Regions from separate parts of the Thermosynechococcus sp. QS41 genome, predicted to be linked through region 2. Evidence: predicted binding sites of a transcription regulator. Region 2 holds the regulator's gene; the other holds the start of a gene.

Region 1 (15,671 bases), 660 kb from region 2:
TGTTGACGCGCTATCCCCTATCATAAACGGGCAGCCCATTGGTCACCATTGTCGCAGCTTCACAAATTGAAACAATGTAAAATAGGTTACAAGATTTCGAGTCTCAACTTACTAGTGATATAATTTCTCAGTTATCTCACATAAGAGTACTACGCAGAAGTGTTGAATTCTGCAACAAAACTTGACATTCTAAGTGACCAGTAGCTCTGGCGGCCAATCAAGGCTCCAATGCCCTATCGAGCAGCGACGACTGAGTTCCAGTTGCAAATATTGCAACTCGTCCAATAGCTTCTTCCCAAAGTATTCAGGATCACTCAGATGCTTTAGATTTGTCGCTATACGAAACACCGCTTGATTCTCGTCAAAAAATTGAACCACGCGATATTTCTCATGATTGAGCTTCATTCTCATGTTATTCTTGATACGTACAATCAATGAACACTTCCTCTCACTCAAAAGAGTTTACTGGTCAGGGTAATGATGGCTCAATCGATAGGAAACAGCGTCAGACTTGAAGTACAATTTCTCTTTTGAGCTTGAGACATCAGTTGAGTGTAAATCCCCTCAAATAAGCAGGTTGTCCGACTTTTATTGGCTTTGGAAAAAGTGGACATGTCCACCGTAATCCCATGAATGATTCAAGCGATAAAATAAGGCGCTCATGCTAGTTAACCCTTGGTCGAGAGTGTCGGTCAACCAGATTTTGAAAAATAATTGAGAGTGCAGGACAGGGTAGTCACAAGGGCTGAGCCGATTGAGAATGGACTTGATAAGAGTTGCAAAAGATGACCTAGTAAGTTGATTATTTTTTCTTATTTTCAGAGAAGAATACGACATTTCTTCTTTTTTTCTTGCCTCTCAAACTATCTTTCAACACTTCTGCATCAGGTGCTGAGATCGCGGGATTCATTTTGCGAAAAATCGGCGATTATTCCTGATCTTCTCGCGTATGATGTATGTCAAATTCAACTTCTCACCTATAATGTATATCAAACTCAACGGGAACAAAGTAATTAGAATAGCTCGTTCAAAACCTGTGCTTAACGAGCTGTAATTTCTTAGTTCTTGAATTTTGAACCCCTCAGAGGATTGGCAAAAGAGCTCCCAAATTTTTGAGGCGAAGTTTTTGTTCGTGGTAAGTGTCTGAACACCACTACTCGTGCAGTCTGAATGAATGCGCTTATACAATACTACCCCGTTGTTTCCCCTAATTTCAGCCCGTGCGAGCAACGCATAGATTAAACGCATGTCCGCTGCTGTTTCGGTTGATACAAGAATGTTAAATACATCTACTGAGAACAAAAGATGCCTCGGATGTATGCCGTAAATAGGGTTGGCCTTACCCAAGAAAGCCGGTTCCAGATAGTATTTCAATCTTCGACTGAGTATTGATCCTGTATAGCTGAAATTTCGTCTATTGGCAGGATGTGGCATTGGATTGCTACTGCTATCGATGGTTTGTAATGTGCCAAAGGCAATACATTGAGTGCGAGCAGAGATAGGCAAAAGAATCTCTATCCATCTTGGATCCCACTTATCATCTGCCGCTGCCCACATAACATAAAATATTCTCCCCTTGCCTCATCCAGCACATACTTGAAATTCGCTGCCGCGCCCAAATTCTGGGCTTGTCGCACGTAGCGAATCCGTTTATCCTTAGCGGCATATTCCCGACAGATGGCTTCCGTTTCATCGGTTGAAGCATTGATTGTAGGTACCTAGAGAGCAACAGCCACTCAACTGACCTGAACTGCAAAAACTGATAAAGATGTGCTGCAGCCAAGTCATGCTGTAGGGCTCGTAAATACAGGTGCGGGATTCCAATGCTCCAAGCCTAGCCTAGTGGTGGGGCATTTTCACCCGCATTATCGTTCATTACAAGCCTTCCACTGAGTCGGCATAACTATAGAGTTCAATCCCTAGCGCCTCAGCCACAGGTCGTGCACGCGGATCAACCATTGGCGAAATCACAATTTTGCGGTCAATTTGGCGCTGGTGATGCCGCGCATAGAAATTCACCTTACGGTCAAAAATATACATCCCTGCCTTATCAATAGAAGATTTGATTTCACAGGCAATGGTTAAGCCATTTTTGATAATCAAGTCTAGCTCCACCTGATCAGGGCGGCCAAAGACTTCACCCTCATGGTCGTAGAGGGTTAAGTTCAAAACTTCAACCCCAAAGGATTCCGTCAAAATGCCAGCGAGGGCGTTGCGAAAGCTGGTTTCTGAAGCAATTCCCCAGCGAGCACCAAGGGCACCAATTGTACTGTCAAACCGCTTGTCAAGACGCCGAATCTCTGCAAGTTGCTCATGCCATTTGCGGTCCTGTTCTTCCCAACGCTTGGCCTGTTCTTGCCAGCGGCGTGACTGTTCCTCGCGATCGCGCTGTAGTTCCGTGAGGATACGGTCAAACTTGATATCTGCCTCACGGCGAGGCAAAGAAACGTCCAAGACCGTGCGCAGGATGAAATCTCTCAAGCTGGGGTCTTGAGCCACAAGCTGCGGTAGCTCACGCTGAATGAGCGCAATAATTTCTTCTCGCTCCATTAAAACTGGCTATTATGAGACGACTTGTAACCCCATTCTAAAGATTTCCGCTTCAAAAGGATGACTACACCCTCCCTGCTATCTTTAAGTCTATTTCGGCTGATCTTGCATCATAGCTCCCGCTTCAGGTTCTGGTCGGTCGTACATAGTGGGGAGTCAAAGGGGCTACTTCTCAAATGAACTATATCTACTTCATTAAATGGGAGGGCAAAATAATATGGGGCAAGATGGGTCGTAAGTCATCCACCGATACAGGACCAAAGTTCATGATTGTTGGGTATGCCAGCGTAAAGTCCACGAGTGTGCCCCGCCGCCCATAGCGACAGCGGCCGCCATCCACAATCAGCGGTACCTGCTCGCCGTAGTATTTTTGGGCATCCTCAAAGTTGACAATCAGTTCCGTTCCCACCTTGACCGTTGCTGCCACTAAAAAGAAGGGCAAAGCCCCCACTAGATCGTAAATGAACTGGTCGGGACAGGCCAGATAAACACAGTTAAACCCCTGCATAATTTGTGGATCGAGGTGGGGTTTACCCTTGACAATCATGGTGACAGGATAGGGAAAGTGATCCACCATGGTTTTAGCATCTCGAGAGAGTTCTGCCACTTCAGCAGCACGATCGCTCCGCGTGAGAATAGCCAGAGGTTGCTCTGTACTAAAGTGTTTGAGACGGCGTAGGTTCGCTATTGCCCTTGGGCTGGTGCCATTCACCACAAAGCTATAGACGGTAGCCATGGGCAAAATAATCACTTCTTCTTGCTGTAAATAGCGCTCAATAGTGGCAAAGCTAGTGGGATGGGCAGCTAGCGATCGCGCTAAGGGGGTCATGGTGCGTACTCCAGAACCAGTGAAAAGCTATTGTTTCTTGATCTTGAGCCTACACCCTATGGCCTTTAGAGGGAATTGAGGAAAGATAAGATGTGATGATGAGACGGATAAGGCGATCGCAGGGAGTGCAGTTTCAATTACCCTAGAAAACTGAAACAATGTAAAATAGGTTACAAAACTTTTAGGTGGCTCGTGATCCCCGGCTGACGAGAGCCAGTGCCCAAATGGCCATGGGTCGCAGATACATACAGGCACGGAACGTCCGATTGGCCGTAATCGCCTCCGGTGTACGAAATTGCAGACCATTCTCGTAGATTTGCCGTACCACCACCTCGGCTAAGCGCCATGCTTCGCGGGTCATTCCCCGCAGCCACAAAAAGGCGGCCAAGCCAAAGTTAATCCCTATCCAGACTTCAAGGGGATGGGTAGCGTGGGGGTTTTCGGGTTGACCATTGGGCAAAAGACCATTGGCGGCACCCAACTGGCCATTGTGAAATTCGAGAAAACAGGTGTCGTAAATTTTCCGCAGGGCGCGATCGCAACAGTCTGGGGGCACAATATCCGCCAAACCCAAGAGTTGGGCATAGAACTGACCACAGAGCTGATCCGCCATGATCACATCGGAACCACTGCCGGTATCAAGACGGTAGTACTCCCCATTCCACAGCAGTTGATGGTAGCGGGGGCGAGCTTGCTTGAGCCACTGGCGGTAGGTCTCCACCTGCGGTTGTTGGAGAATCGTGCCGAGGGCGATCGCTGCCTCGAGGGCTGCCAACCACAAGCCACCACAGTAGGCACTGACCCCCTGTAGCTTCCAGTCATCGTAGGTTTGATCCGGGGCACCGCCATTTTCTGGCAGGCCATCGCCATCGCGATCAAATTGTTTCAAATAGGCCAAGGCCGCCACCACTGCCGGCCAGCACTCGCGCGCAAACTCGAGATCCGTCTGCCCAGTAAACAAAAAGTCGCGATAGACCAAAAGGACAAAGTCAGAAGCTAAATCTTTCCAAAGATTGCAGTCCTGATAAGCAGTGTAGTTCGTCCTTTGCCAAGGATGCTCATTGGGCGCACCGAGATCGTGGGGTACAGCATTGGCCAGTTTGCGAGGGGCTTTGTAGGCGGTTTCGGGGTCACCGCGATAGAAGTAGCCAATGATTCTCCAGGTGGGATCAGCGGTGGGAATCGCCCGCGCAAAGGCACGCATTACGGATTTTTCCAGTTCTGGCCACAGTTGCAGCAGGGCAAAGGAGCCATAGAGCCGCACATCCAGACTTTCATACCAGCGGTAGTCAAGGCATTCTAGAACGGCGAACTGCCCCACGGGGTCGCGATCGCTGGCGGTACTCCAAAGCGTTCCACCACTACTGAGGACGTATAGCTCATTACACAGTGCCATCTTGAACCAGTCGGGCCAATCGGGGTGGGTGAGAATTGGCTCTTGCCAAGTGCGAATCTGCTGTTGCCATTCCTTGTAATGCTCTAGGCCACGGGCAGCAAGGGTGATAGCATTGGTGCCACTGCGATCGCAAAAATCCGTGTAGCGACGGTAATAGATCACGCCCTTACCAAACTCAGTCACAGGAAAGTCCCACGCCAAGACCACGGGAATTTGTTTTGTTTCCCTAGGTGCCAAGGCAAAGCGCAGAGCAAAGGCGGCGGCCACCTGTTCTCCCGCTGCCGCTGGGGTTGGATCATTGACAATTGGTAGGGAACCATCCCCCGAAAATGATTGCCACAGTTGTGCCCCATCCCCCTCTGGCTGCCAGCGACTACAGCCAAAAAACTCACCAAGGCCTGTGGGAACCAATGCTGCCCATTCACCATCGCCTTCTTGGGGTGGGTTCGGGTGGGGCGTACGGCGCAGTCGCCAACCTTGGTAGGACTCCGTTTGAATCAGTTCATTAAAATTGCCGTCACTTTGACCCCAAGGGGGCGTGTAGGTATAGACGGGGCTGCCATCATCGCGGATTTCAATGGCAGAGAAAGGGGTGGTATTGCGAAACCAACCGACGGTATTTTGCCACGAGAACATCAAGCTGAGGGTGAGGGGCTGATCCGTGGGATTGCTAAACGTCCACAGAAACACTGCCACGGGGTAACTGGTTTCTTGGTAGTTGTGGGGCAGAATCGGTGAAAACTGTTCGCAGGTGATCTCAGCCTTAAAGACCCCCTCATAGACAAACCAACTGCGGGGATAGCGGGCAGCGTAGATACCTTTGCCAGCCGGATACCATTGCCAAGTGCTGAGGCGGCCATCGTTGGGGGGAGTCCCTAGGGCATAGGCCTGTGTCTGCTCTCCCTGCTCAAAAAGACTAAATTGACAGGCCGCTAGGGTGCCAAAAATGTGCTCTCCGCCGTCAATATGCCAGAAATTAAAATCCCCAGCAGAAGAACGGCCAATGCAGCCTGCGCCAAACCCCCCCAGCGGCATGCCATGCCAAGGGCCATCGTCTAAATTGCTGGCATAGCGAACGCGGTAGGGATTTTCCCAGCCTTGGGCGATCGCCCGTGTCCAGGTACAGTTGGCAAATTCAATCACACCCTTTCTGAAGACCTGTCTGATCCAGAATACCCTTTTAGCGCTGCACCGTCACTTGGCACTTGGCACAAAGACCGAAAAACTCAAGGGTATGGTAGAAAATCTCAAAATGGTAGGACTGTTGTAGCTCAGCTTCTAAGTGCTGGACTGGGCAGCAGTTAATCTGAATCGATGCCCCACAGTGCAAACAGGTGAGGTAGTGTTGATCCTGCTGCACGAGGCTATAGACCAATTCGCCACTGGGCAACGCCCGTGCTTGCACCTCACCATTGATGCGCAGACTATCGAGGGTGCGATAAACCGTTGCCAGTCCTAGGGGAGTTTGCCGCTGCCGTAGTTCCAAAAATAGTTCCTGTGCCGAGAGCGCTCGGCCACTGGCTCTAAGGGCATCGAGAATAATGACTTGGCTACGGGTGCGTCGCGGCGGCATAGCAATAGGACAACATTACCTTGATTTTACCGTTCCGCTCCGGTGGCAGATGGCAAAAAATAGCAATCATCCCATCCCACGCATTTTCACCAAGGTCAACATCCCGCAGATCGCAGTGATTAGGTAGTAATGGCGACTCCCCGTTCTTGAGCAAGGCGCTGGGCTTTCGCCAGTCCTAGGCATCCCCAGCCGTGACGGCATATCCCTGTTGGGCAAGATAGACGGCATTACGCCCTTCCCCTTCGGCGAGGGAGAGAATTTGCCCTTGGGGCACAAAGTCATGGGCATGGGCTTTGAGGAAATCGTTTGGCTCTGTGCCGTAGAAATAAGTGTCTCCTTGAAAGCGAGTGTCCCACATCAATTATGAGTTCTTTCCCAAAACGCCAGCAATTAAGTAAAGGGAGCCACAGACCACACAGCGATCGCCTGCCCTATCGAGTGCCTCAGTCACCTCCTTAAAAAGACGGCATTCCCCTAACTCAGGGCAACAGGTGTAGGCAAGTGCCTTCAAGTCCTCTAAGTCAGCGCTAGCGTGATCCGGTACGGGTACCAACCACAGGCGATCGCCCCCTCGCAGGAGATGTTTGAGAATCCCCTCATGATCCTTATTGGCGAGCATCCCCACCACCCATGTCACCTCTGTCCAGCCCAGTTGATCCACGTATTGCCGTAGGTAGGCGGCGGCAGGAGCATTGTGGGCACCATCAATGAGCAGTTTGCGCCCTTGCCACTGTAACCATTGCAGTCGTCCCGGCCAGCGGGTTTGTGCCATTCCCTGTTGAATCGCTTCTCGGGAAATCTGCCAGCCTTGAGATTGTAACTGTTGTAGCGTGGCGATCGCGATCGCTGAATTGACCAACTGCATTTCTCCAGCCAAGGGCAAGGGGTACTCCATCCCCCTCCAAATCGCCCATCCCGGCCGCTTTGCACACCACTGCGCTGGTTCTGGCCAGATCGCTGGGCACCCCAAAGCTTCCAAACGCTGCGCAATCACCGCCTCTGCCTCGGGGGGAACAGGGCCAATGACGGCTGGCACGCCCGGCTTGAGAATACCTGCTTTTTCGCCAGCGATCGCCCCCAAGGTATTGCCCAACCGCTGCCAATGATCCCAACCGATGGAGGTAATCACACTCACCAAAGGGGGCTGACATACATTGGTCGCGTCCAAGCGCCCCCCCAAGCCCACCTCTATCACCGCCACATCCACCCGCTGCTGGGCAAAATACAACCATGCCGCCGCCGTGATCACTTCAAACTGACTGGGGGGATAAGCCACCTGTGGCAGTACCGCTTCAATGTGTTGAATCAAGGTCAAAAAGACCTCAGGGGCAATGGGTTCACCATCGACACAAATGCGCTCACACCAACTCAACAGATGGGGTGAAGTATAACGCCCCGTGCGATAGCCCGCCGCCCGCAAAACACTATCCAAATAGGCACACACCGACCCTTTGCCATTTGTCCCCGCAACGTGGATCAAGGGCACCTGTAACTGGGGAGACCCCAAAGCACTCAGCAGCGCTTGGATGGGTTCAAGGCCAAGGCGCACCCCAAAGCGGGCGTAGGGACTTAGCGCCGCCGTCAGCGGATCACTCACAGCCTGATTGAAGCAGATTAGCGGGGTTCGCGGCGACCATTGCGCCATGTGGCCACAATGCGGGAGCCATCTGGTAGCGTAAAGACCCCCTGTCCTTCAAATAAGCCATTGCGAAACTGTCCGGCATAGCTTGTGCCATCTCCGAAGGAGAGCGTTCCAGTTCCATGATACTTGCCCGCTAGAAACTGCCCCTCATAGCGGGTACCGTCGGGAAAGGTGAGCACCCCCTCCCCATGGTATTGACCATTGAGAAACGTGCCCTCGTAGCGTTGACCATTGGCCAGTTGGAGAGTGCCCTTGCCATTGAAGATGCCATCCACAAACCCCCCTTCGTAGCGTCCCCCATCGGCATAGGTGAGCACCCCCTGACCGTGGTAGCGGCCATTGCGAAATTCCCCTTCATAGCGGTTGCCATTGGCCATTGTGAGGATACCTTGGCCATTAAAGCGACCATTGAGCAATTCCCCTTTGTAGGTGCTGCCGTCGGGAAGTGTCATGGTAACATCCCCGGTGACACGCCGCCCTTCATAGACGGCAATTTGGGCAGTTACAGGAGCTAAGTGCAGGGTTGCACATCCTAAACCAACAAGGCAAGAACTCATCACCCAGCGGTAAATAACAGCAGGATTTGGGTTGTACAGATGAGTCATTACTGGACACTCCACAAGGGTGGACAATTGCAACTTCTCTAACTGGCACAGCTTGTCTCCTATGCAAACTTGGGGAGGAAACTCAAAGCTTTGTCTTGGAATCGGTCTCTGTGCCTGCAGCACCTTGAATAAGCAAGTCCTCAGGAGGGTGGTCAAACACTGTCTTGCGAGACGCAAAGGGTGGTATAGTGCTCCCTTGATAGCGTCTTGAGCAAAATCTTGATTGCAAGGATGTCCTCAAGCGCCCTCCCAACCCCCTGAGTGGGGCAGATCAATCTCTATGAAAGGGGGAAGGAGAATGTACCTCACTGGCAGTTAAAGCAGGGATGAGGGAGAATTGGACATGCAGCTCTCAAGAGGCTGGCTTTCCGAAGGGCGCAGGGTTTTGTTTGGGGAGCGGAAGGTTGTGGATGGGCTGAAACGGCTCTTGGGCAGGGGTCACTCCTTGGGGTTGACCCTAGTATTGACATTGGGGGCGTTGCTGGTTCTCAGCCCCCTACTGGTGGTGCTCTGTACGTCGGGCTGGCCACCGGGAACCCTACCTACCCAATTGTTGCCACCCCAAGGCTGGACATGGCAGAGCTATCAGGCAGCATGGCAGCAGGGACACTTTATCTTGGCCTTTGCCAACTCAACGTTTGTGGCTTTAGCGGTAACGGCGCTCCAGTTGGTGACCTCAGCCCTAGCGGGTTACGCCCTTGCGCGACTTTCGTTTCCGGGGCAACAGACGATTTTGCTGCTGATGCTGGCAACCCTAGTGATCCCATTTCAACTTTTGGTGATCCCAATTTTCCTCATCCTCAAGGCGGGTCATCTGATCAATACCTATGGCGCCTTGATCTTGCCGACGGCGGCCAATGGCTTTGGCGTCTTTTTGATGCGGCAGTTTTTTCTCACATTGCCCGTTGCCCTTGAGGAGGCAGCCCTCTTGGATGGGGCAAATCGCTGGCAAGTCCTCTGGCATATTCTCTTGCCCCTGAGCCGACCGGCCTTGGTCACACTCTTTATCTTTACCTTTATTGGGGAGTGGAATGACCTCTTTAAGCCCTTGGTCTTTACCACTAAGCCAGAACTGATCACAGTGCAGCTTTCCTTGGCCAGTTTTCAGGAGCAGTTCACCAATGATTGGCCGTTGATGATGGCGGCGGCGGTGATTGCCACTGTGCCGGTGATGATTTTGTTTATTTTGGGTCAGCGGCAACTGATTCGCGGCATTGCCACGACGGGACTAAAGAGCTAAAGTTCCGTTCGGAAAACCGTACTGCAACAGGAGTTGCGATCGCCAACCGTCTCTCGCTACATTAGCACTCGAAGGGTGAGAGTGCTAAACAACTGCAAGTGATGCTCTTGCCCCCCAAAAACTGCGCGATGAGCCGTGCAGTGAGTGCTATCAATCCATACTCTTACAATTGGGAGAACAGTACGCTATGGCAGCCGTATCTCTAAGCGTTTCAACTGTGAAGCCGTTGGGCGATCGCATTTTTGTCAAAGTCAGCGAAAGTGAAGAACGTACCGCAGGGGGCATCCTCCTGCCCGACAACGCCCGTGAAAAACCCCAAGTGGGCGAAGTGACCGCCGTCGGTCCTGGCAAACTCACTGAAGACGGCAAGCGTCAGCCCATGGATGTGAAAGTGGGGGACAAAGTGCTGTACTCCAAATATGCCGGTACTGAAGTGAAACTGGCGGGCGAAGACTACGTTCTCCTCTCGGAAAAAGACATCTTGGCCATTGTTGGCTAAGTCGCTGACACTCCTTACATTTCTGTGCGATTTTTCATCACTGTTGAACGATTGAGGTAGGAAACACCTATGGCGAAGCGCATTATCTACAACGAAAATGCTCGTCGTGCCCTCGAAAAAGGGATGGACATCTTGGCTGAATCCGTGGCCGTGACCCTTGGTCCTAAAGGACGGAACGTAGTTCTGGAGAAAAAATTTGGCGCTCCCCAAATTGTCAACGACGGGGTGACGATCGCCAAAGAAATTGAACTGGAAGATCACATTGAAAATACCGGTGTGGCGCTGATCCGCCAAGCCGCCTCGAAAACCAATGATGCTGCCGGTGACGGTACGACTACGGCAACGGTTCTTGCCCATGCCATGGTGAAAGAGGGGCTGCGCAACGTGGCTGCCGGTGCTAACCCCATTGCCCTGAAACGCGGGATTGACAAAGCCACCCACTTCCTTGTGGAAAAAATTGCTGAACATGCCCGTCCGGTGGAAGATTCCAAAGCCATTGCCCAAGTGGCAGCGATCTCTGCCGGTAACGATGAAGAAGTGGGTCGGATGATTGCCGATGCCATGGACAAAGTGGGCAAAGAAGGCGTGATCTCCCTCGAAGAAGGCAAATCCATGACCACCGAACTCGAGGTCACTGAGGGGATGCGCTTTGACAAGGGCTACATCTCCCCCTACTTTGCCACCGACACCGAGCGCATGGAAGCGGTGCTTGATGAACCCTTCGTGCTGATCACCGACAAGAAAATCACCTTAGTGCAAGATCTGGTGCCGATCCTCGAACAAGTGGCTCGCGCCGGTAAACCGCTGGTGATCATTGCTGAAGACATCGAGAAAGAAGCCTTGGCGACCCTCGTGGTCAACCGTCTGCGCGGTGTCTTGAATGTGGCTGCGGTGAAAGCTCCCGGCTTTGGCGATCGCCGTAAAGCAATGCTCGAAGATATTGCCGTCCTCACAGCGGGTCAAGTGATCACCGAAGATGCCGGTCTGAAGCTGGAAAATACGAAGCTGGATATGCTCGGTAAAGCTCGCCGCATCACCATCACCAAAGATCACACCACGATTGTGGCCGAAGGCAATGAAAAAGCCGTCAAAGCTCGCTGCGAGCAAATCCGTCGCCAAATCGAAGAAACCGACTCCAGCTATGACAAAGAAAAACTGCAGGAGCGGTTGGCCAAACTGGCCGGTGGTGTGGCCGTGATTAAAGTCGGTGCTGCCACTGAAACCGAAATGAAAGATCGCAAACTCCGTCTGGAAGATGCGATTAACGCCACCAAAGCCGCTGTTGAAGAGGGGATTGTCCCCGGCGGTGGTACCACCTTGGTGCACTTGGCGCCTGAGTTGAGCAACTGGGCGGCTGAGCACCTGACGGGTGAAGAACTGATTGGTGCCAACATTGTTGAGCGTGCCCTTAGCGCTCCCCTGCGTCGCATCGCTGAAAACGCGGGTCAAAACGGTGCCATCATTGTCGAACGGGTGAAAGAAAAACCCTTCGATGTGGGTTATGATGCTGCCAAAGATGAATATGTCAACATGTTCGATGCTGGTATCGTTGACCCTGCCAAAGTCACCCGCTCGGCTCTGCAAAATGCGGCCTCTATTGCCGGTATGGTGCTGACCACCGAGTGCATCATCGTTGACAAACCCGAACCCAAGGACAACAATCCTGCGGGTGCCAGTGCCGGCATGGGCGGTGACTTCGACTACTAAGCCCAACCCGTCGGTGAATCCTTCAGACTCACTGGGTTCACCGCAAGTAACCTAAGTCACACTCACAGCGGGGAAACCACACCCCGCTTTTTTATTGCGTGGCGCCAAACGGGTCTGGCCGCGTTGCTATAATAACGCTCAATGTAACGTTTTTTAACATTCGCAGTTTGCAGCATGGGCGATCCAGTGCCTACGGGTGAAATTCGGGTTCGGGGTGCACGGCAGCATAATCTGAAAAACATTGACCTCGATCTGCCCCGCGATCGCCTGATTGTGATGACAGGGGTTTCTGGTTCCGGTAAGTCCTCTCTGGCCTTTGACACGATTTTTGCTGAAGGGCAACGCCGCTATGTGGAGTCCCTGAGTGCCTATGCACGGCAATTCCTCGGTCAGTTGGATAAGCCGGATGTGGATGCCATTGAGGGGCTGAGTCCAGCGATTTCCATTGATCAAAAGTCCACTTCCCACAATCCTCGCTCGACGGTGGGCACGGTGACGGAAATCTATGATTACCTGCGGCTGCTCTATGGCCGTGCGGGTGAACCCCATTGCCCCCATTGCGATCGCTCGATTCGCCCCCAAACCATTGATGAAATGGTGGATCAGGTGATGCAGTTGCCCCCTCAGACGCGCTTTCAAGTTCTAGCTCCTATTGTCAAGGGGAAAAAGGGCACGCATAAAAAACTGCTGTCGAGTCTTGCTAGTGAAGGCTTTGTGCGGGTTCGCATTAATGGCGAGGTGCGCGACCTCAGTGATGCCATTGAACTGGATAAAAACCATGCCCACACGATTGAAATTGTTGTCGATCGCCTTGTGCTGAAGCCGGGGATTGAGGAACGCTTAGCGGACTCGCTGCGAACTGCCTTGCACCATGCCAATGGTACGGCAATGGTCAGTGTGGTACCCCGCGAGGGTGAGGCTGAGGGTCAAACGCTCCTATTTTCCGAAAATTTTGCCTGTCCGGAGCATGGGGCAGTGATGGATGAGCTATCGCCGCGGCTCTTTTCCTTTAACTCCCCCTACGGTGCCTGTCCAGAGTGTCATGGCTTGGGCTATTTGCGCAAATTTAGCCCGGAGTTGATTGTCCCCAATCCTGAACTACCGGTCTATCTGGCGATCGCCCCCTGGGCCGAGAAAGAACACGACTACTACCTTGCTCTCCTCTGTGGCATTGCTGAGGCCTTTGGCTTTGACATCAATACACCGTGGTACCGCCTCACGGAGTTGCAACGGGAAATTATCCTCTACGGCACCGATACCCCAATTCTGGTTCCTGCCGATTCCCGCTATCGCAAACGGGACTACTACCGCCAATTTCAAGGGGTGATCCCAATTCTAGAGCGGCAGTACCGCGAGACCACCTCCGAAGCCTACAAGCAAAAATTGGAAGAGTACCAAGTCAATCAAACCTGCCCCGCCTGTGGTGGTCAACGCCTAAAACCCGCCGCCCTAGCAGTGCGCTTGGGGCAATATCGCCTCACGGATCTCACCAGTGTCTCGATTCGCGAGTGTTTAGCACGGCTGCGATCGCTCCAACTGAGTGCCCGCCAACAGCAGATTGCGGAGCTGGCTCTGCGGGAAGTGACCGCGCGATTACAGTTTCTCGTGGATGTGGGGCTAGATTACCTGACGCTGGATCGCAGTGCGGCCACCCTCTCTGGTGGTGAAGCCCAACGCATTCGCTTGGCCACTCAAATTGGCTCTGGCCTGACGGGAGTGCTCTATGTCCTCGATGAACCCAGTATTGGCTTGCATCAGCGGGATAATGATCGCCTCCTGCAAACACTGTTTCGCCTGCGGGACTTGGGGAATACGCTGATTGTGGTCGAACACGATGAGGACACGATCCGCGCTGCCGATCACATTGTTGATATTGGCCCAGGGGCGGGGATCTACGGCGGCCAGATTGTGGCTCAAGGCAGCCTAGAGGCGATTCTCAATCATCCCGACTCCCTGACGGGGGCTTATCTGTCGGGGCGCAAGCGCATTGAAACTCCCAGCGATCGCCGGCCGGGGAATGGTCAATCCCTGATTCTCAAACAGGTATCTCGCAATAATCTCAAGAACATCACCGTAGAAATTCCCCTCGGTAAGCTGGTGTGTCTGACGGGGGTATCGGGGTCGGGGAAATCCACCCTCATGCACGAAGTCCTCTATCCTGCCCTGCAGCACCATCTTGGTCACAGTGTGCCGCTCCCCAAGGGACTTGGCGAGATTGAAGGCTTAAATGCCATTGACAAGGTGATTGTCATTGACCAGTCTCCCATTGGTCGTACCCCCCGCTCGAACCCTGCCACCTACATTGGGGTGTTTGATGTTATCCGTGAGGTCTTTAGCCAAACCGTGGAGGCCAAGGCACGGGGCTATAAACCAGGGCAATTTTCCTTCAATATCAAGGGCGGACGCTGTGAAGCCTGCGCTGGCCAAGGGGTCAATGTGATTGAGATGAACTTTTTGCCCGATGTCTATGTGCAGTGTGAAGTGTGCAAGGGGGCACGCTACAATCGCGATACCCTGCAAGTGAAGTACAAAGGCTGCTCGATCGCCGACGTTTTGGATATGACCGCCGAGACGGCACTGGCCTTTTTTGAAAATATCCCCAAGGCAGTGAGCAAGCTGCAAACCCTCGTGGATGTGGGCTTGGGCTATCTCAAACTAGGGCAAACGGCACCGACCCTCTCTGGGGGCGAAGCCCAACGCCTCAAATTGGCGGCTGAACTGTCGCGGCGTGCCACGGGCAAAACGCTCTACTTGATTGATGAACCCACCACCGGTCTGTCCTTCTACGATGTGCATAAACTCCTCGATGTATTGCAGCGTCTCGTGGACAAAGGCAACTCGATTTTGGTGATTGAGCACAATCTGGATGTGATTCGCTGTGCCGATTGGATTATTGACCTTGGACCAGAGGGGGGCGATCGCGGCGGAGAGGTGGTTGCCGTCGGCACCCCTGAAGCGGTGGCACTGGTGCCCCAATCCTACACAGGGCAGTACCTCGCCAAGGTGTTAAATCGCGCCGCCAGTCCTCAGCAGTAGTAGAATACAGGTTGCTCTGCCTTGCTTTATTCCCTTTATTCCTATGTCCATGCCCACCATGACCCTCTGCATTTCCTGTCCTGATCAGCGGGGGTTAGTGGCCAAGTTGGCGCAGTTTGTCTATCGCTACAACGGTAACATTGTTCATGCTGATCACCACACGGATGCTGTCGCGGGCATTTTTCTCTCCCGCCTCGAGTGGGAACTAGAGGACTTTGAAATCCCCCGCGATCAGATTGCTGCCACATTTATCAACTATGCACAGCGGGAAAAAGTCTTTGCCAGTTGGCAAGGGGTGCGCTGGCAGTTGCGGGCGTCGGATATTCCCTATCGCTTGGCCATTTGGGTGAGCCGCCAAGATCATTGCCTGTGGGATTTGCTGCTGCGGCAGCGAGCGGGGGATCTCTTTGCGGAAATTCCCCTGATTATCAGTAACCATGAGCATTTACGTCCCATTGCCGAACAGTTTGGCATTGACTTTCACTATATCCCCGTGACACCAGAGACCAAGCCCCTTGCCGAAGCCAAGCAGCTGCAACTGCTCAAGGACTACAACATCGATCTGGTGGTGCTGGCCAAGTATATGCAGGTACT
Region 2 (15,671 bases):
AGTTGTGGCTGCTGTCGCGATCACTAACTCCATTAGTAGTGATGGGCGCAGCAATTGGCTAGAGGGCGTCCTGCTGATAATGACTTACCTCGTGCTGGCGATCGCCTTCTTTATTCACCCATAAACAATGCGGATGGCGAGACTCGAACTCGCAAGGCAAAGCCACACGCCCCTCAAACGTGCGCGTATACCAATTCCGCCACATCCGCGTAGCTTTATGATTATAGCGCAGATGGCTGAATTTCTGAAAGTGGTGATCTGGCCTCTCGATGGCAGAAAATTAAAGTGCCCTTCTCTAAAATCGCTGTCTTGCTGATCTTGGGAGAACTGCCATGAATGCAGCTGCCTACTTGATTGGTACCGTTGCCCACAGTAGTGGCCTGCCCGTCAAGACCATTCGCTATTACGAGGAATTGGGGCTGTTGCGAACTGTTGGCAGAACCAGTGGGGGCTATCGCCTCTTTGCTGAGGATGTTTTTGCTCGCCTAAGTTTTATCAAACGTGCCCAGTCCCTTGGCCTCACCCTGAGCGACATCAAAGCCTTGCTTGAGGTATACGATCGCGGTGAGATTCCCTGTGATCACATCAAGGAAAAGTTAGAGGAAAAATTGGCGGCCATTGAGGCACAAATTCAGCAGTTGCAGATTCTTAAACAGGAATTGCAAGGCCTCCTCTCCGGCTGGCGATCGCCCGCGCAACTCCAAGAGGGCAGGATCTGTCCCATTCTCCAGCCAGTGGTGTGCTCCTAACTACTCGTTCATATTCTTGTAGGTGGCCACTGCCGAAGGGGAAATCTGGTTGAGATAGCGGAAAATCCAATACTTAAATACCGTATCGAGCATCACCGGAAAGGTGGCAATAAACATGTTGATAAAGTCCTCATTGCGCGGAAAGCCAAAGTGCTCGAGGGTATTGTTCACCAACACTTCCCAGCCGTGGGGGGAGTGGTATCCGACAAAGACATCCGTAAATAGGATAATGATAAAGGCTTTGGCACTGTCACTGAGGCCATAAACCACTTCATCCAAAAAGACCTTGACAATGGCCAGTTGCCGCTGACCTGTGAAAACCAGCACCAGAAAGACGGTAAACCCCAAGGCATCGGAAAGGATGTTTTTCAGGGGTTCAATCAGTTGCTTTTGGTATTCCGTGGATAGCTCGATCGCCTTCTCGCGGATGCGGGCTTGAATTTCCTCTGCAGAAACAGGAACATTGCTCACCAGACTTTCAAAGCGAATTTTATTTTCAAAGCGAGCCAGTTCATCGAGAATGTTGTCCTCCAGTTGGGAGTTAATGATGCGTTCAATTTGCCCCACCGCCTTAAAGTGGTTGACGAGGGGGCTGACAATGAGTGCCTTGGAAATTTGCTGGGTCAACAGGGGCAAAATCACCAGCAAGAGCATAAAACGAACCGCCAGACGGGTGCGCAGCTTTGAGGTGCGAAAATCACGAACGACTTCAGCTTCGGTGGTTTCATCAGAATTGAGTTCACGGCGAAAGCGATCGGCGGTGCGCAAAATCGAGCGCGGAATAAAGCTGCTGCTGTCCAGCTTGGAATCATCGGTGAGATCATCACTGATATATTCGGAAAGATAAAGGGAATCATCCTCAATTTTGTCGAGGGCAGCCGCCTGCTGGCGTTGTTGGGGATCTTGGCGACTGAGGCTGGGACGGGCAAGGGCATTGAGTTCCTTTTCACGCTGCCGTTTATAGCGGTTGAGGGTGGCATCAATCACCCGCAGCTTTTCATAAACGCTGGGTTCCTCGGTCGTGCTACTGACGGTAGCCGTCACCGTATAGGTTGCCGTTGCACCATTGACACTATCGTTGACAGGAGTGGGGGGGCTTTGGGGGGGAGCAAGGGGCAAAATTTGACGGCTGGCGCGAAACTCCATCATCCGCATACGAATGGTTTTTAGCAGTTGTTTTAGCTCTGTCTCGAAGTAGCTAGAGACTTCTCCCACGGGTAGATTGAGGAGACTAATCGGTTGACCGTCAAAGTGTTCCAGTTCGATGGCGCGAATTTTCAGAGCGGCTTCATAGGCTTCCTGTAGGGCGCGGTTCGGAGTTGTGCGATACCACTGCTCTGCACGCTTGATCCAGTCTCTGAGGCGAATAAAGGGGTTGCTGGACATTGCTATTGTTCTCTTACCGCAGCAGCAATAAATCGATAGGATAGATAGAATCGTAGCAAATTGGCTTTGCGGGCTTTGTTGGCGGTGTTGCAGTGGATCAGTGGCGGTAGTCGCAGTGGCAAGACCTGTGCACTGGTAAGGGAATTTGCCCAGTGGGTCGGGCAGGACAAGTCCGTGATTCCCCGTGAGCGATCGCTCCTCTTTTTGACGGATAGCGTAGAAGGCCGCCAAGCCATCCAACGGGAAATTGAGTCACAGTTGGGCAGTGGCTACAGACCTTACATCACCACGCCAGTGGGCTTCATGCAGGATGAGGTGGAACTTTTTTGGCCGCTTCTGGTGCAGACGAAGGCCGTCGATCCGCATCCCCCTTTGCGTCTGAAACCAGAAACGGAGTTGGTGTGGGCACAGCGGTTGTGGCAGCCTTGGCTTGCCAACCAGACGTTTGCTGTCCTCAGTGAAAATCGCGATCGCGCCACTCGCCATCTGCTTGATATTTTTCAATTGGCTGCCTTTGCCCGCCTCAGCCTCGATGATCTACCCCAACTCATTTGGGATCATCAGCTTGAGATGCCTTCAGAAACCGTGGGGGCGATCGTCACTGCCCTGAAACAGTGGCAAAGTTGGTGTACTGCCCACAGCCTTCTCACCTACGGCATTACCACGGATTTATTTGGCCGAGTTCTCCTTGACCATCCTCGATACCAAGCCTCCTTGGGGCAACGGTTTCAGTGTCTTTTGGCTGACAACACCCACAACTATCCAGCGGTGATGGCGGATTTGATCGCCCGCTTCAACCAACAGGGGATCAAGATTGTCCTGACTCACCAACCCATTGGCGCTGTCCGTCTCGGTCTGGGAGCTGATCCCGATGCGTTTCTCAGCCTGAAAAACCAAGCCACCGTCATTGAGCAACCCTGCCCTGCCGAAACGATTTTTGGCAACACCCCTCTCCAAACTGAGATTCAAGAACGCCTCACTACGCCCCAAGCTACGCTGCCCGAAAACATCGCGGCTATTCAGACCACTTCGCGGATGCAACTGTTGCAGGAAGTGGTTGCAACGATCGCCACCGCCATTCATCAAGGGATGGTGCAACCAAACGAGATCGCCATCCTTGCCCCCGGTTTAGATAGCGTTGCCCGCCATGTCTTTAGCACTGAGTTAAAAAAACGCGACATTCCCTTGGTGATCTGGAATGAGCAGCGCCCTCTGATTCAATCCCCCTTTGTGCGTGCCCTTTTGACGCTGTTGCTGTTTGTTTATCCGCGAACGGGAATGATCCCAGAGGCAACGGCGGTTGCGGAGATGTTAACGGTTTTGCTGCCGCGAGCGATTGATCCTGTGCGGGCAGGCTTGCTCTCTTGCTATTGTTTTCAGCCGGGTCTGGAGAAAGCCGAACTGCTGAGTACAACCCAGTACAGCCATTGGGATCGCTTTGGTCATCGTGCCACGGACGCCTATGAGAACTTGCGTCATTGGCTGAGCACACTAGATCCTAGCCAAATGCCTGTGTATCTCCTAGAGGCGGCGATTCAACGCTATCTCTGGCCACACAACCTGACAGCCAGTGAATTGGCTCCCCTGCGATCGCTCCTTGAGGGCACAGCCGCCTACTGGCAAATTTATGATCACCTCCCAGAACACCGAGCTACGCCAACGGCTGAGCGACTACGGGAATGGATCGCCCTACTGCGGCGGGGAATTGTAACCGCTGATCCCGCTCCACCCCTGCGGCAGCCCCAAGGGGTCTTACTAGCAACCACATTTCAATATCGCAGTGCCCAACTGGCTCATCGCTGGCATTTTTGGTTAGATGTCGGCAGTCCGCGTTGGCAGGATGGCGGCTTGCAATGTCTTTGGCAGGCGCCGATCTTTTTGCGGCAGGGGGCGGCGAGTCCCAGTGCACGGGTGTGGCAATTGGAGTCAGAACGTCTGGAGCATTTACTGGTGGATCTATGTTCACGGGTGAGCGATCGCCTATTCCTTTGCCACAGTGACTTGGCTGCCAATGGCAGTGAGCAAGAAGGCCCCCTGAGTCCTTGGGTGGATCTGGCGGTGGGCGATCGCCTCCAAGCTGTTACCGATGGCACTATGATAAATAACGCGATTTGCTCGTCCTCCTAGGGAGAAACACTGCTTGTCACCGCACTTTTCACTCACTACCCCCCTGTACTACGTCAATGCCCTTCCCCACATTGGCAGTGCCTACACAACCATTGCTGCCGATGTGCTTGCTCGCTTCTATCGTTTGCAGGGCTATCAGGTGCGGTTCATTACCGGTACCGATGAGCATGGCCAAAAAATTGAGCGCACCGCCCAACAGCGGGGTCTCAGTCCCCAAGCCCACTGCGATGAGATTGCCGCTGGTTTTCAAGCCCTGTGGCAACAATTGAATATCCACTACGATCGCTTTAGCCGCACCACCAGTCCTCGCCACCACGCCATTGTCAACGAGTTTTTTCAGCGGGTATGGGACAACGGCGACATTTACCTCGGTCAGCAGCAGGGTTGGTACTGTGTCGAGTGCGAAGAATTCAAGGAGGAACGCGAACTGCTTGAGGGTCGGCGCTGCCCGATCCACGTGAATCGGACGGTGGAATGGCGAGATGAGCGCAACTATTTTTTCCGCCTCTCGAAGTATCAGCCGGCGCTCTTGGACTACTACGCTGAACATCCTGACTTTGTCCAGCCCCCTAGCCGTCGCAATGAGGTGCTGAGTTTTATTGAGCGGGGGCTGCAGGACTTTTCCATTTCGCGGGTGAATCTGGCATGGGGGTTTCCCGTGCCCACGGATCCAGATCAGACCCTCTATGTCTGGTTTGATGCCCTCTTGGGCTATGTCACTGCCCTCTTGGAACCAGAAGATGAGCCAACCTTAGCCAATGCCCTCAAAACTTGGTGGCCGATTGATCTGCACATTATTGGCAAGGATATTCTTCGCTTCCATGCCATTTCTTGGCCGGCAATGTTAATGTCGGCGGGTTTGCCACTGCCAGAGCAGATCTTTGTCCATGGCTTTCTCACCAAGGATGGTCAAAAAATGGGCAAAAGTCTGGGGAATACCCTTGATCCCTTTGCCTTGGTGGCGCAATACGGTGCCGATGCCGTGCGTTACTACTTCATGAAAGAGGTGGAGTTTGGCCGCGATGGTGACTTTAGCGAGACCCGCTTTGTCAATATCCTCAATGCGGATCTGGCCAATGATCTGGGCAATTTGCTCAATCGCACGCTGAAAATGGCTTGGAAATATACCGATGGGAAAGTACCCAATGTCCAAGGGTCAGCGATTCCGCGCGAGCATCCCCTGCGGCAACTGGCGGAGCACCTCTGCCAAACCTATGGCCAAGGGTATCGGCAACTGGCCTTCCATGAGGTGTGTCAACAGGCACTGACGCTGGCACGGGCGGGGAATAAGTTCCTTGATGAAGAGGCACCGTGGAAACGCTATAAGGCTGGGGAAACGCAAGCGGTGGCGGAGATTCTCTACTGTGTATTGGAGTCAGTGCGCCTTGTGGCCTATGTCCTTGCCCCGATTATCCCCCAACTGAGTGAGGCTATCTATGGGCAGTTGGGCTATAGTATTAAATTTAACGGATCAGTTGACCCCGACCTTTTGGGCGATCGCCAAGCCCAGTGGGGTGTTTTACCTGCGTCACAACCTCTGGCCAATCCAGAGCCGATTTTCCAAAAACTGTCGCTGCCTGCAACTGTCGCTGATTCCCCTTGACGCGCGATACGCTAGAGGTATGACTTCATATTTCGATAACACACTTTTTTTGAGATGATTTCTACATGGTTACATCTTCGTCTTCAGCTATTTACACGCCAGAACAGGTGTTACAAAATCGCGGGCGCGTTGCCATTTTTATTGATGGCTCCAACCTCTTCTATGCAGCACTGCAACTGGGCATTGAAATTGACTATTCAAAACTCCTCTGCTACTTGACCCAAGGTTCCCGTCTCTTTCGCTCCTTCTTCTATACAGGGGTTGACCCCACCAATGAAAAACAGCAGGGGTTTTTGCTGTGGATGCGCCGCAATGGCTACCGTGTCGTCTCCAAGGAACTGGTGCAGCTGCCGGATGGCTCGAAAAAGGCCAACCTTGATGTGGAAATTGCCGTCGATATGATGGCACTGGTGGGCTGCTATGATACGGCCATCTTGGTTAGCGGCGATGGGGATTTGGCCTATGCGGTGGATGCTGTGAGTTATCGGGGGGCACGGGTCGAGGTGGTGAGCTTGCGATCGATGACGAGCGATAGCCTGATTAACGTTGCCGATCGCTACATTGATCTCGAAAGCATCCGCGAAGAAATCCAAAAAGCACCCCGCCCAACCTATACCTATCGCCCCGTCACGGGTAGCCTGACGCCGCCCCCCATTGTGACTCCCCATTGGGAGCAAGATACCGCCGAAGGGAAAGATGAAGCTGCGCCCAATAAGTCACCCGAGACCCTAGAGAACCTAGACAACAATGCCTCTGCCTAGACCCCTCCTCCCCCTTTGCCTTGTACTGGCCTTGACAGGCTGCGGCTGGGTGGATCAATGGGTGGGCGAGGAACCCTCACCAGAACCAGAAATCACGGGGGATGTCAAGCTGCAAAATCTGACCCTACGGCAAACCAATGCCAAAGGTGAACTTCTCTGGTTATTACAAGCGGCGGGAGCGCGCTATCGCGATGACGATCGCCAGCAATTGGAGATTCAAAACCTGACGGGGGAATTAAAGGCAGAGGGCAAAACTGCTTACAAGGTGCAAGCTAAGGCAGTCAATGTGCGGCAGCGGGATGGACAACTCTGGATTGAAGGCCGCACCACCGTCACTGATCTCCAGCAAAAGGGGACGATTGTGGCCGATCAATTGGTCTGGCAGGGCGATCGCGGCGTTCTCATTGCCCAGAAAAACTTGCAAGCCCGCTATCCCCAAGTCACTGTTACTGCTAAGCGCCTCGAAGCCGATAGCCAACGCCAAGAACTGCGTGCCCTCAATGCCGTTCAGGTGACCTCGTCAGCCAAGGAGGCCAAGGATTTGCGACTCAGTACGGAGAGTCTAGTGTGGCAGCAGCAACCCAATCGACTGTTGGCAGGGGTGATTGGTCAAGGGGGGGTCACCGTCCGCGGTGTGGCGGGCGATCGCCAAGGGCAGCGGCTGCAAGCCCAAAGGGCCATCTGGTCGATTAGCGATCAGGTAGTTACCCTTGAGGGGGGTGTTCAAGTGCAGCTTCCCAACCCTGCCCTACGGGTTGAAGGAGAAACGGTACGCTGGTTGATTCCGCAGCAGCAATTGGTGAGCGATCGCCCGGTGCGGGTGCAGTCCTCCACTCAAGGCATTCAAGGGCAGGCCAATCGTGGTGTCTTCCTGATGGCTGAAAACCGCGCCATCTTTGACAATGCCCAGATCAATAGCCAACCTCAACAGGCACAACTGCGTGCCCAACGCCTCAATTGGTGGATTCCCCAAGAGCGGGTGGAAGCCAGCGGTCAAGTGGAAATTCAGCGCCCCAATGCCCACCTGCGCACGGCTCAACTGATTTGGCGGATTCCTCAACAGGAAGTGGAAGCCCAAGGGGGCGTCTTTTACCGCCAGCGCAATCCCCGCATTCAAATTCAGGGACAGCGGGCAAAGGGGTGGCTCGATCGCCAAGAGGTGATTGTCAGTGGCAATGTCCAAAGTGAAGTACCGCTGCAACTACGCCTCCCCTAAACCGATGGTAGAGATAGCAACAATCTTTGCCCTATGAGTGCTGCACCATTGCAAATTCTTGACTTGGGGGGTGAGATTCTCCTTTTTCAGCGTTTGATTCCGGCTCACCAGTGTCAGCAGGTGATTGCTACGGCTGAGAAGGTGGGGTTTGAGGATGCACAAATTCTCATGGGGACGGTCGATCGCTCAGTGCGCGGCGGCAGTTTGCTCCGCTTTGATCCCCAAGATCCCCAACAGGCGACAATGCGGCAGATTCTGCTTCAAGCCACACAAACGATTCAGATTGTTCTCTACCAGCACTATGGCATTCGCTTTCCTGAAATTGAGAACTTCTCGATCCTGCGCTATCGCGTGGGCGAGGGCTATCGCCGCCATGTGGACAACCTGCTGCTGGCCAGTCGGCAAATGGAACTGGCGCAAGGTATCCCAACACGGGATGTGAGTTTAGTGGGCTATCTCAACGAGGACTTTCAGGGGGGAGAAACCTATTTCGATCGCCAAGGGGTGAAGGTCACCCCACGGACGGGGGATGTTGTTGTTTTCCCTGCCTACTACACCCATCCCCATGCGGCTTTGCCCGTGGTGCAGGGGACTAAATATGCCTTTGCCACTTGGCTATTCTATTGATGGATGATCATGAACCCTTGAGGCAATAACTCAGCAACAACCATGACTGAACCTCTGCGCTTCAAAACCTCGCCCCTGATTTCTGGAACGCTCATTGCCCTCTATGGCGCACTCACACTTCCTCTCCCCTTTTTGGCGGCACAGACGGCGGCGCCTGTTTCACCCCTGCTGCTTTGGGGGGCGATCGCCTGTGGGGGCATTTTGCTCTGGGGGGCACTGAGTCAGCGGGTAGAACTGGACGCGCAAGGGATTTGCCTCACCTATCCCGGTTGGGTGCCCCCCTTCCTGCGGCGGCAGTGGCAACTGGCTTGGTCAGAGATTCAAGGGCTTCAGCCCCGCAGTACCAGCCAAGGGGGCTTGGTCTATTATCTAGTCACTGCCACAGGTCAGGGGTATCTTCTGCCGATGCGAGTGGCGGGGTTTGCCCAAATGATGCGTGCCATTGAAGCTCATACGGGATTGCCCACAGAGGTGATTAAGCCCCTTGCTCAGCCTTGGATGTACGGTATTTTGGCCGTCTTTACGCTGCTATTGGGAGCGGTTGATCTGTGGATTTTGACCACTGTGGGATAATAGGGGCGTGTTGAAGTGCTGAGCGATGACCATGAGTGCGAATCGGTTTGTGGCATATCTGCGTCGAGGAGTGGTGTGTTTGCTCCTGAGTGTCCTGTGCTGGTCAAGTATCGCCCCGCTGCCGGCGATCGCCGCTATTCAAGTGCGGCTCTTTGACCTCAGTTACCACGAATGCCCGCCAGAAATTGGTGAAGGTTCAGTCACACCCGGGGGCACGACCCTCAAGGCCAACTGCTACCTGATTACTGGCAAAGCAGAGAATAAATCCGGCAAAACAGTGGTGGATGCCGATGTCTTTGGCCGCATCTACGATGCCAATGGCAATCCAGTGTTGCAAAACCGCACACGGGTTGGGGCAATTGATGTGATTCCACCCGGCATTAGCGATTTTGAAATTCGCATTAGCGTGCCCTACGACCAACCAACACCTTTGCAGTTGGAGCAATTTAAGGCCTCTGGCTTTACAGCAAAAGTGCGCGGCTAAGCCAGCCAATCTCTGCGCAAACTCGCACTGAGGGGCAAAAATTGTGATATCCTAGAATGTTTGATGCTCCCTTTTTTCTGGGAATCCTCTGTAGGGTTATTCCCAAAGGGTTCTGGTGTCATTTCTAAACCCTTAGCCATTTTTGGAGGGGTTCCCTGTTCTTCCTAAATCAAGGCACGTGTTGCGGTTGATGGACTGGTTTATCTCTAGAGGTTTGGGTTCAGGTGCGCATTCCCCTCGACTATTACCAAGTGCTGGGTGTGCCAATTCAGGCAACGCCGGAGCAAATCGAGCAAGCGTTTCAGGATCGGCTGTTGCAACTGCCCACCCATCAACACTCCCCCACCACCGTTGCCACCCGTCGTGAACTCATTGAGCAAGCCTATGCGGTTTTGCGAGAACCTGAGCAGCGCCATGCCTACGATCGCCACTGCTGTGCCGTTGACCCCAATGATTTGATTGCCCAGTTGGATCCCGATGCCACCGCTCCCCACCTTGAAATTAGTGATCAGCAATTTTCGGGGGCGCTCCTCCTGCTCTATGAACTGGGGAACTACTCCCAAGTGGTCAAACTGGGAGAACAATTCCTAAAGGAGGATGCTTTTGATCTCAACCGCCCCTATACTTCCTCTGCCGCCGTTGCTGACATTACGCTGACTGTGGCTTTGGCCTATTTGGAATTGGGACGCGAGGAATGGCAGCGGCAGTCCTACCAAGCAGCCGCCTCTCGCCTCGAAGCCGGTCTAGAGGTACTTCAGCGGGCGAACCTGTTTCCCGACCTCCAGGAGCAGTTGCAGACGGAACTGCATCGGCTGCGTCCCTACCGCATTCTGGAGTTACTGGCACTGCCTCTATCCGATAGTGTGAATCGGCAGCGGGGTATTTTATTGCTGCGGGAGATGCTCAGCGATCGCGGGGGCATTGAAGGTCGTCATGATGATCACTCTGGCCTAGGGGTTGAGGATTTTCTCAAATTTATTTTGCAACTGCGCAGCCATCTCACCGTAGCAGAGCAACAGGAACTCTTTGAACGAGAATCCCGCCGTCCCTCAGCAGTAGCGACCTATCTGGCAGTGCATGCGCTGGTGGCACGGGGCGTACAGGAACTTCAGCCGAGCTATATTCGCCGTGCCAAGAATTTACTAGAGCGACTCTCCCCCAATCAAGACATCTACCTCGAACTGGCCAGTTGTTTACTGCTGTTGGGACAACCTGCTGAGGCCTTGGCCGCTCTCGATAAATCTCAAGATCAGCAGAGTCTCGCCTTTATCCGCCGTCATTCCCATGACTCCAGCGATCTGCTGCCGGGCCTGTACTACTACACAGAGCAATGGCTACGGGAAGAAATTTATCCTGCTTTTCGGGATTTGGGGGAAACGCCGGTGGCCTTGGATGCCTACTTTGCGGATCCCGATATCCAAACCTACTTAGAGGCTCTCAGTGACGACTCCTTTGCCCCTGAACCGCCCAGCACCACTGCCTCTGCCCTCCCCGAAGTCATTAGACCAACGGTGGCCGTGCCGCCGCCCGTCTCCTTCACAGCGGAAACGTTGCCCTTGGAGTATCATACTGGGCTGGGTCAAGGCTTTTCGGCAGCGGCTGCTACCCGCTCTTCAACCGCAACGGAGACCGACACGCCCCCAGCATCCACTCGCAAACGGCGCCGCCCTCCAACCAGTCACCACAAAAAACGTCAGACTTGGTTTTGGATGGGTGCAGGGGTTGTTCTTGTTGGGTTAGGCGCCTTGGCAAAAGTCTATTGGCCAGCCAAAACGGCTGAAGCCCCACCACCACCACCGCCAGTGACCCCGACGCCAACTCCTGTGGCAACGCCAACCCCAACGCCACAACCAACGACCTTAGCCACCACCTTAACGCCGGAGATGGCACGCGATCGCCTCCGCACGTGGCAGCAAATTAAAGCCCAAGCCCTTGGCACGGCATTTGAGATGGACAAACTAGCAACGATTTTGGCGGAGCCAGAACTCAGCCGCTGGCGATCGCGGGCACAGAGCTTAAAATCCGAGGGTAGCCATTGGGTCTATACCCTGCGGAACCTAGAAGTGAAGGAAGTCCGTCCCCGAGGCAGCGATCGCGTGGATGTATTGGTGGAAGTCAATGAGGATGCCCGTTTCTATGAACAGGGAACCCTACGCAATGATATTTCCTATAGCGATCCCTACCGCGTCATTTACACCTTTACCCGTCGCGGCAATCAATGGTTGATTCAACGCATGCAGGTGGTTAGCTAAGGGGCATTTCCACCTGTCGGCCAAACTTGAGATTCAAGAGAGACAACGACAGGATAAATAGGAATAAGACCAGTCCCATCGTACAGGCGTAGTTGATCTCTAAGCGCTGAAAGGCATTCTCATAGATGTAATAAACAATTGTCTTGGAGCTATTGAGGGGCCCCCCTTGGGTCATGACATAGACCTCTTCAAAGACCTTCGTGGCAGAAATTGCTGAGATAATGCTCACCAAAAGAATATAGGGACGCATCAGCGGTAGGGTAATATCCCAATGCTGTCGCCAGCCGTCACTGCCATCGAGTGCTGCCGCTTCGTAGAGTTCACCACTAATCCCCTGAAGTCCCGCCAGATAGATCACCATGTAGTAGCCCAAGCCTTTCCAAATCGTGACGGCCATGACACTAAAGAGGGCAAGTTGGGGACTTGTCAGCCAAGGAATCGGGGTGTCCCGCAGATGCAGACCCTGTACCAGTTGATTGAAGAGGCCATTGGGGGCATAGAGCCAGCGCCAAGCAATCCCCGCCACCACCATTGAGATAATCACGGGGCTGTAGTAGGCAGCACGAAACCAGTGGATGCCCCGCAGAGGTTGATTGACCAGAATCGCCAACAGCAGGGGGGCGATCGCCAGAATCGGCACCACGACCACTAAATAGAGGAAAGTATTGGCCAAGGTTTTCCAGAAAACACCATCGCGCCACAATTGCGCAAAGTTGGCCCATCCCACCCACACAGGCGGACTCAGGAGATCCATCTCATAGCGGGTGAAACTCAGGAAAAAGGCCTGTAGGGCTGGCCAAAAGACCGTCAGTGTGAGTAACCCCAAGGCCGGGGCAAGAAAGAGATAGGGGGTGAGCGATCGCCCTTTCATTGGCTGCGGGGGTGTTGTTGACGATAGGCACGCATTTGCGCCACAAAGTCGCCAAAGAGATAATCAGCATCGTGGGGACCGGGGCTGGCCTCAGGGTGGTACTGCACTGAGAAAATCGGCAATGTTTGGTGCTTCAGACCGGCAACGGTTTTGTCATTGAGGTTAAAGTGGGTAATCTCAACGGGGGTTTGGGCAAGGGATTCTTCAGTAATGGCAAAGCCGTGGTTTTGGCTGGTAATTTCCACTTGCCGGGTCAGGCCAGCGGGCTGGTTCAACCCGCGGTGACCAAATTTCAGCTTGAAGGTTTCCGCCCCCAAAGAAAGTCCCAACAACTGATGCCCCAGACAAATGCCAAACATGGGACGCTGAGCCGCCAGTAATTTGCGTGCGGTTTCAATGCCTTCCTGAACCGCCGCAGGGTCGCCGGGGCCATTGGAGAGGAAAATGCCATCGGGGTCATAGCTGAGAATCGTTTCCGCTGGGGTATCCGCCGGCACAACAATCACACGGCAACCATAACTAGCCAAGCGACGGAGAATGTTGCGCTTCACGCCAAAGTCAATGGCCACAACTGTCAAGGGTGGCTCTTCGGTGGCTGTTTGGGGACGAAATTCCCAAGCCGGAGGCGTCGGTTCTGTCCATTCATAGGGGGTGCGGGTGGTCACCACCTTGGCTAGATTTTGTCCCTGCATACTGGGAGCGGCAAGGACTTTTTGCAGCAGTTCAACGGGATCAAGGATTTCCGTGGAGATGCCGCCATTCATGGCACCGACAGTACGAATTTTGCGGGTGAGGGCGCGGGTGTCAATCCCGTAAATGGCGGGAATGCGATGGGCTTTGAGGTAATCAGGTAAGGATTGTTGCGATCGCCAGTTACTGGGAATGTCACAGATATGGCGAGCAACCGCACCGCGCACTTGGGGGCGATCGGATTCATCGTCTTCGGGCGTGGTTCCAGTATTGCCCAACTCAGGGTAGGTGAATGTCACGATTTGACCACAATAGCTTGGGTCAGTGAGTACCTCTTGATAACCCGTCATGCCGGTATTAAAGACCACTTCGCCAATGGCTGTTCCCGGTGCCCCAAAGGAAAAACCGCGAAAGACTGAACCATCGGCAAGAACCAGCAAGGCGGGTGTCGGCATTTCAATATCTCCAACTGGGAAAGCCCAATAGTTTATTGTGCATGATAAAGCCGGCCGTTGACTGCACAAGAATTCTCGGATGTTTTGATTTTCTTACTTGCGGCGACTCACCTGTTCGGTTAGATAATCTGCCGCTGTGGCCACTAGGGGAATAATCCGTGCATAGGGCATCCGCGTCGGCCCTAGAATGCCAATACTGCCCACGGGGGAGTCCCCATAGCAATAGCAGGAATAAACCAGTGTACAGGACTGCATCGGCGCTAAGGTATTTTCACTGCCAATGCGGATTTGCACCTGCGAGGGGGCTTGGCTATCGCCACTGATCAAGGGAGCCAGTTGATCCTGTTGGTCTTCGAGAAGATGCAGTAGCATTTGCACCTGCTCCACTTGGGAAAACTCCGGCTGCTGGAGAACATCGGCAAGACCACTGATGACAAAGGAAGTGCCTTGGTGGCTGTAGCGATCGCTCAACTGCCGCAGTAGGGTCTGAAGCTGCTGACTGTAGGTCTGAAACTCCAAATCCAGTTTTTGCCAGTCAATGGCACTGAGTTCCACCAGCGATCGCCCCTGCAACTGATGATTGAGGAAGTTAGTCAGTACCTGTACAGTCCGCTCCCGCAGCTCAGGATCCTCTTCCCCTTGCCCCAATTGGATCAGTGCCGACTGGGTTTCGTAGGTATCGAGCACAAGAATCACCATCACCTGCTGGGAATCCAAGGCGACCAGTTGAATCACCCGAATCTGCCGCTCCAAACGATTGGGGAGCGTAATCAGGGTAATGTAACCACTGAGATCCGAGAGCAACTGCGCCGCTTGCCGCAAGATCACCTCAAGGCGTTGTTGTCCCCAGATAAACCGCTCACTCAAGAGACTCTCGGCTTTGCGAGCCACATCGGGAATGGGCTGGATCAGTTCATCCACATAGACGCGATAGCCAGAATCAGAGGGCACCCGCCCTGCGGAGGTGTGGGGTTGGTAAAGCAGGCCACTTTTTTCGAGGAGCAGCATCGTATTGCGCACCGTGGCCGGGCTGACGTTGAGGTTGTATTCCGTGGCGATCGCTTTTGAGCCGACGGGTTCTGCCGTGGCAATGTAATGGTTAATCGTGGCGCCAAGAATTTGTTTTTGGCGATCGCTGAGTTCAATCGTCATAACCCCTTACACCTGTGACTTGTTATCTGTGTTTTTTATCTATCTATAAACTAGCCTTTGTATTTCAGCAATTCTGAGTTGCAACTTGCGGCTATGGCGATTGGTCTTTTGTGACTAAAAACTCAGCTAGAAAGGGCTAAGCAGTACTGCCAATGGGGGATTCCCAAATAAATTGCAGATGGATCGACCAAGGCTGTGGCGGGCGGCTGGTGACCGCTATGGCATGTAAAAACTCCCGTAGATAGAACCGTTGCTCTGCTGCCGAGAGTTGGTACCAAAATTGCGGCTGACCAAGGGTAACCGCCAGTTGCAAAAGATTACTAGGGGGCAATTGGGCCTGCTGTGCCTCAATTTGTGCCCGTTCCCCAGCCAGTTTATAGCGGCGCAGTTGAGCGGTTTCGGGATCCAAGAGGCCTTGGGCTTCTAGTTCGGCAAGGCGGTGCAGTTGGGTTTCAATTGCTTGCAGTTGAGCCGTCAACGGTGGCGGCGGCAGCGACAGTTGGGCGATCGCGGGCGGCAGGCGCTCAGCAATGTGATCAATCACAGCAGCCAAGGCCGCGTCGTAGGGAATGCTGCGACATTTGGGGGAGAGGGGACAGTGCAGGGGACGCAAATAAGCATATTGGCTCGGTTGGCGGTAAGGCTGCACCTGAGTCCGGCCAAAGCGTTGCTGACATTGGCGGCAAATCACCAATCCCGCCAGAGGATGGGGGGCACTGGCACTG

What was found. Region 2 encodes HrcA, which represses chaperone genes, less so after heat shock. Its sites were predicted from a motif close to TTAGCACTCNNANNNTNNGAGTGCTAA; they were not measured.
Region 1: the regulator HrcA is predicted to act here: its motif matches at 9,897-9,923, upstream of groES (co-chaperone GroES).

What each region holds. Positions count from the first base shown of each region.
Region 1 is NZ_CP134181.1:910,298-925,968, forward strand. Features, by position in the region: gene RHJ80_RS04300 (hypothetical protein) at 190-405, opposite strand; gene RHJ80_RS13080 (glycosyltransferase) at 1,515-1,709, opposite strand; gene RHJ80_RS04305 (DUF3782 domain-containing protein) at 1,876-2,550, opposite strand; gene RHJ80_RS04310 (L-threonylcarbamoyladenylate synthase) at 2,738-3,379, opposite strand; gene RHJ80_RS04315 (GH116 family glycosyl hydrolase) at 3,561-5,918, opposite strand; gene RHJ80_RS04320 (Fur family transcriptional regulator) at 5,956-6,348, opposite strand; gene RHJ80_RS04325 (hypothetical protein) at 6,524-6,706, opposite strand; gene RHJ80_RS04330 (folylpolyglutamate synthase/dihydrofolate synthase family protein) at 6,710-7,993, opposite strand; gene RHJ80_RS04335 (MORN repeat-containing protein) at 7,963-8,595, opposite strand; gene RHJ80_RS04340 (carbohydrate ABC transporter permease) at 9,011-9,835, shown strand; gene groES (co-chaperone GroES) at 10,023-10,334, shown strand; gene groL (chaperonin GroEL) at 10,404-12,041, shown strand; gene uvrA (excinuclease ABC subunit UvrA) at 12,216-15,077, shown strand; gene purU (formyltetrahydrofolate deformylase) at 15,121-15,671, shown strand, end outside.
Region 2 is NZ_CP134181.1:251,742-267,412, reverse strand. Features, by position in the region: gene cax (calcium/proton exchanger) at 1-124, shown strand, start outside; tRNA gene RHJ80_RS01220 (tRNA-Leu) at 129-209, opposite strand; gene RHJ80_RS01215 (heavy metal-responsive transcriptional regulator) at 333-749, shown strand; gene pxcA (proton extrusion protein PcxA) at 750-2,135, opposite strand; gene RHJ80_RS01205 (hypothetical protein) at 2,202-4,262, shown strand; gene metG (methionine--tRNA ligase) at 4,276-5,865, shown strand; gene RHJ80_RS01195 (NYN domain-containing protein) at 5,931-6,626, shown strand; gene lptC (LPS export ABC transporter periplasmic protein LptC) at 6,613-7,842, shown strand; gene RHJ80_RS01185 (2OG-Fe(II) oxygenase) at 7,876-8,469, shown strand; gene RHJ80_RS01180 (hypothetical protein) at 8,512-9,042, shown strand; gene RHJ80_RS01175 (hypothetical protein) at 9,068-9,526, shown strand; gene RHJ80_RS01170 (IMS domain-containing protein) at 9,751-11,778, shown strand; gene RHJ80_RS01165 (carbohydrate ABC transporter permease) at 11,771-12,649, opposite strand; gene carA (glutamine-hydrolyzing carbamoyl-phosphate synthase small subunit) at 12,646-13,794, opposite strand; gene hrcA (heat-inducible transcriptional repressor HrcA) at 13,888-14,946, opposite strand; gene RHJ80_RS01150 (recombinase family protein) at 15,083-15,671, opposite strand, start outside.